2 regions of the Microbacterium gilvum genome follow, and region 2 is predicted to be linked to the other one. Evidence: predicted binding sites of a transcription regulator. Region 2 holds the regulator's gene; the other holds the start of a gene.
The links. The regulator LexA, encoded in region 2, represses DNA repair genes until DNA is damaged. The targets are predictions, from matches to a motif close to TCGAACANNTGTTCGA.
Positions count from the first base shown of each region.

Region 1: ABD998_RS10470 (HNH endonuclease signature motif containing protein) is a predicted target of LexA. The motif match lies at 2,763-2,778, and genes of this name have one in related genera.

Region 1 is NZ_BAABKO010000003.1:275,694-280,233, reverse strand. Features, by position in the region: gene ABD998_RS10475 (prealbumin-like fold domain-containing protein) at 1-1,966, opposite strand, end outside; gene ABD998_RS10470 (HNH endonuclease signature motif containing protein) at 2,808-4,540, shown strand, end outside.
Region 2 is NZ_BAABKO010000004.1:393,458-397,997, forward strand. Features, by position in the region: gene ABD998_RS13000 (hypothetical protein) at 1-105, opposite strand, end outside; gene ABD998_RS13005 (S9 family peptidase) at 110-2,074, opposite strand; gene lexA (transcriptional repressor LexA) at 2,133-2,816, opposite strand; gene ABD998_RS13015 (LysM peptidoglycan-binding domain-containing protein) at 3,068-3,421, shown strand; gene ABD998_RS13020 (histidinol-phosphate transaminase) at 3,452-4,531, shown strand.

The sequences.
Region 1 (4,540 bases), on a different contig from region 2:
GCTCGTTGACGATGACGCACTCGAGCGCCTGCCCGGCGGCGGTCGCGGGCACGGTCAGCTCTCCGGTCGCGCCGTCGCCCTCCGCGACAGTCGCACCGCTCTGGTCGGTGCAGCTCCACGTCGACGTGTACTGGTCGAGCGCGGAGGCCGCTCCTGCGGCCATCCTCTCGGAGAACGTGTAGGTGGCACCCGGGTCGACGTCGACGGCCTCGATCCGCTGCGGCTGCTCGCCCACGGCGCTCCCGCTCGTCGTGGCGGCGCCGATCTCGGCGCCCTGTGCGCCGGCGAGGGAGAGGACGAACTGGTCGTCCTCGTGCACGCGGGCGACGACATCCTTCACGATCGTGAGCTCAGCGGGCCGCGCGTCGTTGGCGAACGTGCAGTCGATCGCCGCGGTGCCGATCCCCGAGGGCACGGCGATCGTGCCGGATGACCCGGTGCCGGTCGAGAGCGTCGTCTGCACGCCCGTGACGCGATCGGTGCGCACGCACGTCCAGGTGCTCGCGTAGGCGGCGAGCGCCGAGCCGGAGCCGGATGCCATCGCCTCGCGGAACGCGTAGGTCGATCCCGGCGTCACGACCACGGGACCGGCTGCCTGCGGCTGGACCCCGTTCGCCTGGCCGCTCGTGGTGGCGCTCGCAAGGGTCGACGAGCCCTGCGCCGCAGTGAGGACGAACTGGTCGGCGGCGACCGCGCGTCCGCCGACGACATCCTTGTGGACGGTGAGCGTCGGTCGGGGGCTGTTGGAGAAGGTGCACGTGATCGGCAGTCCCGACTGCGACGACGCGATCGTGAGCGTGCCGCTCGCGCCGCTTCCTGTCGCGAGCGTCTGCGTCGAGCCGGCGAGCGTCGTGACGGTGCAGGTCCACGACGACGCGTACCGCGCGAGAGGCGTCGTCGAGCCGGACGCCATCGTCTCGGAGAAGGTGTAGGTCGTGCCGACGGTCACGGGCACGGGCCCTGCAGACTCGGCCTGGACCCCGTTGGCCGACCCTGTCGTCGTCGCCGAGGTGATCGACGTGGAGCCGGCGGCGATGCCGAGCGTGAACTGGTCGCTCGCGGCGGAGCGCGCGACGACGTCCTTCTTGACGGTGAGCGTCGGCGGCGTCGCGCAGCTCGAGAGGTCGGTGCTCGACGTGCCGTTCACGGTGAGGCCGGTCGTGACCGTCGCGAGGTACTGCCAGGTCGAGGGATTGTAGCGCACCATGGTCGTGCCGTTGGAGAGCAGGATGTTGCCGTCGGTGTCGAAGGCCACGCCGTTGACGGACGTGATGCGCGACGACACGTCGCCCGAGTTCAAGCGCGTGGCGGTGAGGGTGCGGGTGGCGGAGGGCGTCGCGACGGCGGTCGCGATCGTCGCGGACGTGATCGTGAAGATCGTCGTCGAGGTCGTCGATCCGACGACGTAGAGGTTGCCCTGCGCGTCGAACGCCATGTCGCCGTTGAGGGATCCCGTGATGCCGGTGTCGAAGCCGCCGAGCGCCTGGTAGGCGGCGGTGGTGGGGTTGAAGCTGTAGAGCTGGAAACGGCCGTTGTTGAAGAGGCCGAACATGAACAGCCCTGTGGCGGGGTCGACGGCGCCCGCGACCACCTGGTACGACGACTGGTTGGTCGTCATTCCGCCCGTGGCTCCCGAGCCGTCGGCCCAGGTCCAGACGCCGGTCGACGCGGTGTAGACCATGGCGCGGACACGGTGCTGACCGCCCACCGTCCAGCGCTGCAGGGCGTACGCCCTCGATCCGTCGGAGACGATGCCGAGGCCGTTGGCCTCGTCGATGCCGGTCTTCGTCTGGCTTCCCACCGTCCACGTGAGAGAGCCGGGCGTCGCGACCTGCGTGATCGTGCCCGTGGACGACACGGACTGGAGCGCGCCGTTGGCGCGCAGCGAGTAGCTCGTGCCCGACGAGCACACGAGGTTGGCGGCGGCGGATGCCGGCGCCTGCGGTACGACGACGAGCAGCGTCACCAGCAGTGCGAACGCGGCGATGGCTGCCGCGACCCGTCCCCAGACGAGATCGTGAAAATGGCACGACAATTTACGCCCTCCCCTCCCCAGAACAAGGCGACGTGGGCCGCCGCGTGCCCCTCGGGTGGGGCGGATCGACGACCTCGGCCGAAGCTACCTGCGGAATAACGGCAATAGCAAATTCACGAGTCAAATTCACCCGGTATTCCGCAATGGCGGAAAACTTCTTCTCGTTTGCGAGAATTCTTTCTCGACTCGCGTAATGGAAGGGGGTTTCCGGAGTCCTGGAGACGTGACGGTCGCGGGTCGGCGGCCTCGACGGAGGGGCCTGCGGCGGGCTTCCATCGACCCGCGGTCGCCGTGCGGGTGAAGAGCGACGACCGCGATACGCTCGCGCGCGGCCCAGCTGGCGCGTGCGCCCGCGGCGCTTCTGGTCGTCGAACGAGCCGAGCGTCACGGCCCTGCCTTTCCGCTCGATCCCGTACTGCCCATCCGGTCGTCGAGCGAGCGGAGGGGCCGAGGCACAGCGACCCCGCATCCCGCCCCATCGGGTCGCTCGCTCGTCGTTTCAGCGGGCGGAAACGTCGCGGCCGAGCCTTCCCTCGGTCTCCGGCCTCGCCCCATCCGGTCGTTGAGCGAGCGGAGCGAGTCGAACGTCGTGACCGTCCCTCTGGATGCCGCCTCGTCTCGCCTCATCCGGTCGATGAGCGGGCGGAGCGAACTGACACGCCGTGACCTCGCCCTCCCGTGCGGCCATTTCGTGACCGTTCCGTGACCTTCTCGAGTGTGGATGCTCTCGTTCGGGTGTTCGAATGTCGGTGGCCGGTTGGATGATGGATGTATGGCATCACGGAAGCCGCGGTTCGTGGATGGCTCGTCGTGGGAGGCGACGCCGGCGGAGACGCGCACGCTCCGGAATGTGCGGGACCTCGTCTTGGAACTGCGCGCGGACAGGGCCCGACTGGACGGGCTGGAGGCGGGCGCGTTCGCCGCGGCCGCGCAGGTCGCGGACGCGCAGACCGCCCGCTGCGGGGACGCGTCCGAGTACGCGTTCCCGTGGCGGTCGATCGCGCTCGAACTCGCGACCGCCCTGCATCTGTCCCCCGGTGAGGTGGAGGCCCGTCTCCGGCACGACCATGTGTTGACGCACCGGTTCCCTCTTGTAGCGGGTGCCTTGTCGGGTCAGGTAATCACGCGGCGTCAGGCGGACATCATCCGAGAGCACGGAGAACCCCTCCCCGACCAGGTTGTCGAGGAGTACTCGCGTCGGTCGGTGACCTACGCCGAGGATGCGACACCGGGGCAGGTGCGGGTGTTCGTGAAACGCCTCGCCGCGCAGCTCGACCCCGCACCCCTCCCCGAGCGGCACCGGCGTGCCATCGACCGACGCGGCACTCGGGTGCGGGTCCTCGGAGACGGGCTGGCGGAGTTCGTCCTCACCGACGAAGTCATGAAAGTCGCCGCCATCCACGACCGACTCACCGCGATCGCGAAACCCATCGCGGCAGAGGAGAAGCGGATCGCGACCGAGGAACGGAAGCGGCGCGACGCGGAGGAGAAGCAACGGCGTGACGCGGCGGGTGCCAGTGCCGGTATGGGCGCGGCCGGGTCTGCGGGTGCGGTGAACCGCATCGTGCGGAACGCGTTCGGCATGTGGGTCAACGGCGACGGCGTCGCTGTCGACGCCAACGGATACGCCACCCACCCCGACGCCCGCCCCGGCACCGGCACCGGCGCGGATAGGACGACGTATCCGCGCGGGGGCTCTGCCGTGATGCCCGGCACCTCATCACCACGAGACACCGCCCGCAGCAACACCCACGGTCCCGCCACTGATCGCGACGCCCACCCCGACGATGCCGGCCCCACGAATGGCGACCGTCGCATCGTCCGTTCTCCCCTGCCGGGGTGTTCGATGGTCCGGGAGCGCACCGAGGTGTTCCACGACGGCACCTGGTACCCGTATGACCCCGCCCTCCCTCTGAAGCCGACGGATGAGCAGATCGCCGCGTCGGTCGAACGGACCCGGGATGCGCGGTCGCGGGATCAGATCCGCGCCGACCTCGCCACCGACCTCCTCCTCACCGGAGCACCCACCTCTCAAACAGTCGACGGCAGTGCCGAGAAGGCCGCCGCCATCCGCGGCACCGTCGCCGTCGTGATCCCCGCGACCTCGCTCGCCGGACTCGACGACGGGCCGGCGATGCTCGCCGGGTACGGGCCCCTGCCCGCGGATGTCGCACGCCGATTCGCGCGCGACGCCCCCGGATGGGAACGGGTGTTCCAGAACCCCGACACCGGCGCGTTGGTCACCGTCGACCACTACACCCCCACGGCCGCGATCCGCAGGCTCATCAACCTCCGCGACGACACCTGCCGTGCCCCCGGATGCCCCCAACCCGCCCACCGGTGCGAGAAAGACCACACCACCGAATGGGAACGCGGCGGACCCACCTGCGCCGGGAACCTCTCCGCGTTGTGCACACCCCACCACCAGCTCCGACATCACTCGCCGTGGCGCATCGCGCAGCCCGAACCGGGGGTGATCGTGTGGACCAGCCCCCTCGGCTACGA
Region 2 (4,540 bases):
GAGGACGGCGGCCACGGACACCGCGCGCGCCGCGCGCGGTGCGACGAGCCGGCGCCCCAGATCGGAGGCGCCGACCGCGGCGAGGACGAGGCCGGTCAGTTCCATCTGGTCAGACGATAGCCGGAGGCTCCGACATCCCCGAGAGGGGCAGCGGAGGCACCCCCGGCGTGTCGAATCCCAGCACGGCGCCGAGGAAGGCCGCCTCCGCCTCGAACGCGCGCACGATCGCGTCCGCGCCGCGGAACCCGTGGGACTCCCCGGGGAAGAGCAGGTACGCGTGCGGCACACCGCCCTCGGAGAGCGCGTCGCGGAGCGCCTCGGACTGCGACGGCGGGACCACGGGGTCGTCGGCGCCCTGGAGGATGAGCAGCGGCGTGCGCAGCCGCTCGGGGTGCGACAGCGGCGACCGGTCGACGTAGAGCTGCTCGGCGCCCGGCAGCGGGCCGACGAGGCCGTCGATGTACCTGGCCTCGAAATCGTGGGTCTCCGCCACGAGCAGGCGCAGGTCGGCGACGCCATAGCGGCTGATGCCGGCCGCGAACACGTCGGTTCCGGCGAGGGCGCACAGGACGGTCCAGCCCCCCGCCGACCCGCCGCGGACGGCGAGCCGCGCGGCGTCCGCGAGCCCCTCCGCCGCGAGCCCGCGCGCCGCGGCGGCGACGTCGGCGACGTCGACGACGCCCCATTCGCCGCGGAGCCGCTCACGGTAGGCGCGCCCGTAGCCCGTGGAGCCGCCGTAGTTCACGTCGAGGACGGCGATGCCGCGGCTCGTGAAGTACGTGATGGCAAGGGAGAGCGATCCCGCCACGTGGGCGGTCGGCCCGCCGTGGACGAGTACGAGACAGGGCGGCAGCTCGCCGTCCCGGCCCTCGGCGACGGGGCTCGTGGGCGGATAGTGGAAGGCGTGCACCTCGCCGGACGGGCCGTCGAAGGCGACCGCCCTGGCCTCAGGCAGCCACTCCGGGTCGAGGGAGGACACTCCGCCCCGCAGCGCCGTCAGGGTCCCGAGGGCGAGATCGAGCAGCCAGATCCCGCCGGGTGTGCGCGGACCCGCGCCCGTCAGCAGGGCGCGGGTGCCGCGGACGTCCTCGACGTGCATCTCTCCCAGCACGGTGTCCAGGTCGGTCACCGTTCCGCCGTCGATGAGGACGAGTCGGTCGCGCCCGTCCGTCTCGACGGCGAGGATGCGTCCGTCGGCCAGCGGGGAGTACCAGCGCGTCCCGAGGTTCCAGAGCGGTCCGCCCGTGTCGGCGTCGACCGTGCGGACGACGGCGACCTCGTCGCCCCGCGCATCCAGACGGGCGCGGTGCAGGTTCCAGCGGGCGGCGCCGCCGGGGCGGATGGGCGGGTCGGCGGAGAACAGGAGCGTGTCGTCGGAGATCCACTCCGGCTGGAGCGCGGAGACCTCCGTGCCGTCGACGCGCCCTCCCGCGAGCGTTCGCCACTGCGAGATCCGGCCGTCGGCGCCGAGGTCGCCGATGCGCAGCTCCGCGGCGTCCCACGGCATGTCGGGATGGTCCCACGCGATCCAGGCGAGGCGGCCGGCGCGCGGGGAGGGGAAGGCGAGGAAGTCGCTCCCGGCGACGACGCTGACGATCCGGTCGGGCCTCCGCGCCGCTGAGCCGTCGAGCGGCACCGTCACGATGTCGCGCGTCACCCGCCGCCCGTCCTGGCGCTCGCGGACGGCCCACAGCCGCCCCGTGGCGAGCACGAGGTCGCCGTACGCCGCGTGCTCGTCCGCGGGGGTGAGCGCGACGGGCAGGCCGCCGGCCGCGAGGGAGTACACGCGCTGATCCGACTGCTCGACGAACAGGAGCGTCCCGTCCGGACCGGGCAGCCATGCGCCGCCGCCGTACTCGTGCACGCGCGACCGTGCGCTCCACGGGGAGGGGAGCACCATCCCGCCGTCCGATGCGCGGCGCACGGCCGTGCGTCCGCGCTCGGAGGGCACGCCCTCCGCCCACCAGATGTCGTCGTCGGCGAAGCGCGCGCCCGACAGGCGGGGCGCCGACACCGCGATGTCCGACGCGGCGAGGGGCGAGGGCCAGGAGCCGTAGGGGAGCGTCTGCGTCATGCCGTCCACGCTATCCGGCGCCGCGGCCGCCGGGCGGGCGGGATGCGGGACCGCGGGATCAGACCGCGCGCAGGATGGCGACGACCTTGCCGAGCACGACGGCCTCGTCGCCGAGGATGGGCTCGAACGCGGAGTTGCGCGGCAGCAGCCAGGTGTGCCCGTCGCGCTGGCGGAAGGTCTTCACGGTCGCCTCGCCGTCCACCATGGCCGCGACGATGTCGCCGTTGTCGGCCGTCCCCTGCGATCGCACGACGACCCAGTCGCCGTCGCAGATGGCCGCGTCGATCATCGACTCGCCCGTGACCTTGAGCATGAACAGGTCGCCCTTGCCGACGAGCTGGCGGGGCAGCGGGAAGATCTCCTCCACATGCTGCTCGGCCGTGATCGGCACGCCTGCGGCGATGCGGCCGACGAGCGGTACGAGAGCGGCGTCGCCGACGGAGGGGGCGGAGTCGGCGGGGTTCTCCGCGGCGGAGCCGGGAAGGTCGATGAGCACCTCCATGGCGCGGGTCTTCCCCGGGTCGCGCCGCAGGTAGCCGCTGAGCTCCAGCTGACCGAGCTGGTGAGTCACGCTCGAGAGCGACTTCAGGCCGACGGCGTCTCCGATCTCGCGCATGCTCGGCGGGTAGCCGTTCACCTGGATGGACCGCTGGATGACCTCGAGGATGGCCAGCTGCTTCTCGCTGAGGTTCTTGCGCCTGCGCGTCCGCGGCTTCTCGCCGCGCGTCTGGGCATCCGTCATGTCCGTGCTCCTTCGCTGCCCCGAGCGGATGTCGGTGGTGCGTGATGTGGTGATCCCGTCGAGAAGACGGTATCGGATGCGACACGGATCCGAGGAGATTTGTTCGAGCGTGTCGCGCACGGAGCGGGCGACGGCTTCGAAGACAACTCTTGACACGCCCGGCACATCGAAGATAGATTCGGAACATCGCTTCGGGCCTGCATCTCCCGGCCGAGATGCAGGTTCGAAGCGGACCCGAGGAAGGAACCGACATGAGCACCATCCGCACAGCCCCCGTCCGCCGTACTCGACTGCGCCTCACGGCGCGTGGTCGTCGCGTCGTCGCCGCGCTCGCGGCGGCGCCCGTGGTGACGGCGATCGGTCTCGGTGTGCTCAACGGGGGCGGCGCGCTGGGATCCAGCGATGCCGGCGTGCCTGCGGGCGGGTTCGAGACCGTGACGGTCCTCGCGGGCGACACCCTGTGGGGGATCGCGGAGGAGATCGCTCCCGACGCCGACCCGCGGGACGTGGTCGACGCGATCGTCCGCCTCAACCGCCTCGACGGCGGCGGGGTCGACGCCGGCGCGGAGATCGCCATCCCCGCGGCCTACGCCTCGGCGGACTGAGCCCCGTGCGCACGCCCTAGCATGGATGGGGTGACCGCCACCCTCGACGACCTCCCCCTGCGCGACGACCTCCGCGGACAGCAGCCGTACGGCGCTCCCCAGGCGCCGTTGCCCGTCGCCCTCAACGTCAACGAGAACACCCACCCGATCCCCGACGACGTCGCCGACGACATCGCCGACTCGGTGGCCCTCGCGCTCCGCGATGTCAACCGGTACCCAGACCGCGAGTTCACGACCCTCCGCGAGGGCTTCGCGGACTACCTCGGCCACGGGATCGAGCCCGCGCAGATCTGGGCGGCGAACGGCTCGAACGAGGTGCTGCAGCACATCCTGCAGGCGTTCGGCGGACCGGGTCGCACGGCGTTCGGCTTCGCCCCCACCTACTCGATGTACTCGCTGCTGACCCGCGGCGTGGGCTCGGCATTCGTCGCGGGTGAGCGCGGCGCTGGCTTCACCCTCACTCCCGAGAGCGCCGCCGAGCAGGTCGCCGACGCGGGGCCCGACGTCGTCTTCCTGTGCGCACCGAACAATCCCACGGGGACGCCGCTCGAGAACGACGTCGTGGAGGCGGTCTACGAGGCGTCCCGCGGAATCGTCATCGTCGACGAGGCGTACCGCGAGTTCGCCCCGCGCGACGTGCCGTCGGCGCTGCAGCTGCTCCCCGGGCGCGAACGCCTCGTGGTGTCGCGCACCATGAGCAAGGCGTTCGCGTTCGCGGGCGCGCGAGTGGGGTACCTCGCCGCCGATCCCGCGCTCGTCGACGCCCTCCGCCTCGTGCGACTGCCGTACCACCTCAGTGCGCTCACACAGGCCGCGGCGTCGGCCGCACTCCGCCACTCCGACACCATGCTGTCGATGGTCGACGACATCGTCGTGCAGCGCGATCGCATCTCCGCCACGCTCGAGGCGCTCGGCTACACGGTCTACCCGACCTGGTCGAACTTCGTCCTGTTCGGCGGGGTCGACGACGTCCGCGGCACGTGGCAGGCGCTCTACGACCGCGGGATCCTCATCCGCGACATCGGCATCCCCGGTCACCTTCGGGTCACGGCGGGCACGGAGGAGGAGACGAGCGCGTTCCTCGACGCGCTCGCCGAGATCGGCCGCTGAGCGCGGGAT